2 regions of the Streptomyces sp. NPDC040610 genome follow, and region 2 is predicted to be linked to the other one. Evidence: predicted binding sites of a transcription regulator. Region 2 holds the regulator's gene; the other holds the start of a gene.
What was found. Region 2 encodes HrcA, which represses chaperone genes, less so after heat shock. Its sites were predicted from a motif close to TTNGCACTCNGNNNNNCNGAGTGCNAA; they were not measured.
Positions count from the first base shown of each region.

Region 1 (2,196 bases), on a different contig from region 2:
GCGATCGCCTCCGGCTGTGCCGCCGACGGCGACGAGCGGGGCGGCTCCGGCGCGCACGGCCAGCAGCCGCGCCTCGGCCCGCCCGCCCAGGCGCTGCGGGACTACGCCGACGCGCTGCGCGCGAAGCAGGCCGCGCGGGCCGCCGCGGCGAAGCGCTGGGGGCTCGTGCAGGCCCCGCTGGCCGCGCCCCCCGCGCCCGCCGTCAAGCCCCGCATCACCACCCGCAAGGGCTTCGAGGTCGAGGGGCAGGCGCAGCTGCCGCCGGTGTTCACCACCGTCCCGACCAAGGACAAGGTCGTCTTCCTGACGATCGACGACGGCGCCGAGAAGGACCCGGCGTTCCTGCGGATGATGCGCGAGCTGAAGATCCCGTACACCGCCTTCCTCAGCGACTACCTGGTCAAGGAGGACTACGGCTACTTCAAGCGGATGCAGCGGAACGGCGTCGTACTGAACAACCACACGCTCAACCACCGCTATCTGCCGGGTCTTTCCTACGAGGGGCAGCGGCGGGAGATCTGCGGGATGCAGGACACCATCCAGAAGCGGTACGGGAAGCGGCCCGAGCTGTTCCGGCCGCCGTACGGGAACTACAACCGCGACACCCTGCGCGCCGCCAAGTCCTGCGGCGTCAAGGCGGTGCCGCTGTGGGCCTCCGAGGGCTTCGCCCGGCACATGGAGTGGCGCGAGTGGGACAAGGACCTGCACCCGGGGGACATCATCCTCACGCACTTCCGCGGCCGTGAGGACTGGAAGGGCACGATGCCCGACATGGTCCGCACGGTGCTCAGGACGGTCACGGCCAAGGGGTACGCCGTGGCGCGGCTGGAGGACTACCTGTGAAGCGGCCCGCGCGGGGCCGGCCCGCGCGGGCCCGGGTGGCTCGGGTCCGGAGGGCTCGGGTCCGGGTGGCGGCGGTCGCGGCGGGGGTGCTCGCCCCCGTGCTGTTGCTGACCGGCTGCGCGCAGTCGGTCGACCCGATCGAGCGCCTCGGCCGGAAGGCGGCCGAGAAGATCCCGCGGAAGGTCCCGCGCAAGCTGCCGCAGGCGGAGCACCAGTGCGGGCCGGGGCCGCTCGGAACCCTGCGCCCGGGCGGGACGTTGTCCGAAGGCGTGAGCCCGGGTCTCGGCCCGGGCGACCCGCCCCGACCCCCCGTGACACCGCCTGCATTGGCACTCCGCTTGACCGAGTGCTAATCGTCGTCCTAGTCTCGGGCCTGGCACTCCCCACTGGAGAGTGCCAACAGCGACGGGCAGGTCCGGCACCCGCGACGACGGATCCACCTGGTCGCCACCTCAGATCAGTTAACCCCGCGAGATCTCCGAAGGGGGAGGTCGGATCGTGACGACCGCCAGCTCCAAGGTTGCCATCAAGCCGCTTGAGGACCGCATTGTGGTCCAGCCGCTCGACGCCGAGCAGACCACGGCCTCTGGCCTGGTCATCCCGGACACCGCGAAGGAGAAGCCCCAGGAGGGGGCTGTCCTCGCCGTGGGCCCGGGCCGCTTCGAGAACGGCGAGCGCCTGCCGCTCGACGTGAAGGTCGGCGACGTCGTGCTCTACAGCAAGTACGGCGGCACCGAGGTGAAGTACAACGGCGACGAGTACCTCGTCCTCTCGGCCCGCGACGTGCTCGCGATCATCGAGAAGTAGTCGAGAAGTAGTCGTCTGCTTCACCGGCAGATTTGCTTGAGCTGCGCCCCTGGTCACCCCGCTGATTGCCGGGCGGCGAGGGGCGCAGTTCGTTTGCTGCACGTTTTCCGGGGCGAACCCCCGGACCCCCGAGTTTCCGAGAGGGCTGAACCGCTCCCATGGCGAAGATCCTGAAGTTCGACGAGGACGCCCGTCGCGCCCTCGAGCGCGGCGTCAACAAGCTTGCCGACACGGTCAAGGTGACGATCGGCCCCAAGGGCCGCAACGTCGTCATCGACAAGAAGTTCGGCGCCCCCACCATCACCAACGACGGTGTCACCATCGCCCGTGAGGTCGAGGTCGAGGACCCGTACGAGAACCTCGGCGCCCAGCTCGTGAAGGAGGTGGCGACCAAGACCAACGACATCGCTGGTGACGGCACCACCACCGCCACGGTGCTGGCCCAGGCCCTGGTCAAGGAGGGCCTGCGCAACGTCGCCGCCGGTGCTTCCCCGGCCGCCCTGAAGAAGGGCATCGACGCCGCGGTCAAGGCCGTCTCCGACGACC
Region 1 is NZ_JBVIXA010000001.1:306,730-308,925, forward strand. It holds gene ACZ6AA_RS01590 (polysaccharide deacetylase family protein) at 1-843, shown strand, start outside; gene groES (co-chaperone GroES) at 1,342-1,650, shown strand; gene groL (chaperonin GroEL) at 1,809-2,196, shown strand, end outside.
Region 1: a site for HrcA is predicted at 1,170-1,196, ahead of groES (co-chaperone GroES). Genes of this name have one in related genera too.

Region 2 (2,196 bases):
GGGGGTGGACGAGGAGGTCGGCGGCCTCGGCCGCGGCGGTCGGGTCGAGGCCCTGGGCGACGGCGTCGGCGCGCAGGCCGTCGCGGTCGTGCTCCAGGACGGTGTCGAGGCCGACGGCGCCGAACACCTCGACGCCCGCGAACGCGGCGGCGCCGAGCACATGGTCGAAGTGGGGGTGGGTGAGGGCGAGATGGGTCACACGCCGGTCGCCGCCGAGCAGCCGCCGGGCGTCGGCGCGCAGCCGGGAGCCCTCGCGCAGGCTGGACCCGGCCTCGATCATGAGGGCGGCGCCGGTGCCGACGACGAGCCCGGCCGTGCAGTCCCACACGGGCAGCCTGCACCGCCCCACGCGCGCGGCGAGCCGTTCCCAGCCCGCCTCCTCCCAGGCCGGGGCGGGGGCGGGGGAGGGCGTGATCGTGTCCATGGGGTGACGCTAGCGCCGCCGGGGCGCGGGGGGCAGGGCGGGGGCGGGCGGCGGCACCCGTCGGCGTGGCGTGGCACGACGGCGGCGGCACCCGTCCGCGGGACCTGGGGCGACAGCGGCGGCGGCCGTCGGCGTGACAAGGCAGGACAAGGGCGGCACCCGTCGGCATGACAACGGGGTCGGCCCTTGCCGGGCCTGTACCCACCGGCCGTACACTGACTCGGTGAAGGCTGGCACTCGCCCGGGGTGAGTGCCAGGGCGAGGGGCCACCACCGGGGGCTCGGGGCGAGGGACGGCAGCTGGAGGTGCGCGATGCTCAGTGAACGCAGGCTGGAAGTGCTGCGCGCCATCGTCCACGACTACGTGGGCACGGAGGAGCCCGTCGGCTCCAAGGCGCTCACCGAACGCCACCACCTCGGCGTCTCCCCGGCCACGGTCCGCAACGACATGGCCGCCCTGGAGGAGGAAGGGTTCATCGCCCAGCCGCACACCAGCGCCGGGCGCATCCCGACCGACAAGGGGTACCGCCTGTTCGTGGACCGGCTCGCGGGCGTCAAGCCCATGACGGCGCCGGAGCGGCGCGCGATCCAGAACTTCCTGGACGGCGCGGTCGACCTGGACGACGTCGTCGGGCGCACGGTGCGGCTGCTCGCGCAGCTGACCCGGCAGGTCGCGGTGGTGCAGTATCCGTCGCTGACCCGCTCCACGGTGCGGCACGTGGAACTGCTCTCGCTGGCCCCGGCCCGCCTGATGCTGGTCCTCATCACCGACACCGGTCGGGTCGAGCAGCGCATGATCGACTGCCCGGCGCCGTTCGGCGAGACGTCGCTCGCGGACCTGCGGGCGCGGCTCAACAGCCGGGTCGCGGGCCGCCGCTTCTCGGACGTGCCGCAGCTGGTGCAGGACCTGGCCGAATCCTTCGACAAGGACGACCGGGGGACGGTGACCACGGTCCTTTCCACCCTCCTCGAAACGCTGGTGGAGGAGACCGAGGAGCGGCTGATGATCGGCGGCACCGCCAATCTCACCCGCTTCGGACATGACTTTCCCCTCACCATCAGGCCGGTCCTCGAGGCCCTGGAGGAGCAGGTCGTCCTCCTCAAGTTGCTTGGTGAGGCGACGGATTCGGGCATGACCGTCAAGATCGGGCACGAGAACGCCCACGAGGGGCTCAGCTCCACGTCGGTGGTCTCCGTCGGCTACGGTTCGGGGAGCGAGGCAGTGGCCAAGCTGGGCGTGGTCGGACCGACCCGCATGGACTATCCGGGAACGATGGGAGCAGTACGCGCAGTGGCACGTTACGTCGGACAGATCCTGGCGGAGTCGTAAGTGGCCACGGACTACTACGCCGTACTAGGCGTGCGCCGCGACGCTTCCCAGGACGACATCAAGAAGGCCTTCCGGCGGCTCGCACGCGAGCTGCACCCGGACGTCAATCCTGACCCGAAGACGCAAGAGCGCTTCAAGGAGATCAACGCCGCGTACGAGGTGTTGTCGGACCCGCAGAAGAAGCAGGTCTACGACCTCGGCGGCGACCCGCTGTCCCAGGCCGGCGGCGCCGGTGGCGCGGGCGGCTTCGGAGCGGGTGGCTTCGGCAACTTCTCCGACATCATGGACGCGTTCTTCGGTACGGCGTCGCAGCGCGGGCCGCGTTCGCGCACCCGGCGCGGCCAGGACGCCATGATCCGCCTGGAGATCGACCTCGAAGAGGCCGCCTTCGGCACCACCAAGGACATCCAGGTCGACACGGCCGTCGTCTGTACGACGTGTTC
Region 2 is NZ_JBVIXA010000004.1:665,525-667,720, forward strand. It holds gene ACZ6AA_RS18735 (MBL fold metallo-hydrolase) at 1-424, opposite strand, end outside; gene hrcA (heat-inducible transcriptional repressor HrcA) at 737-1,753, shown strand; gene dnaJ (molecular chaperone DnaJ) at 1,754-2,196, shown strand, end outside.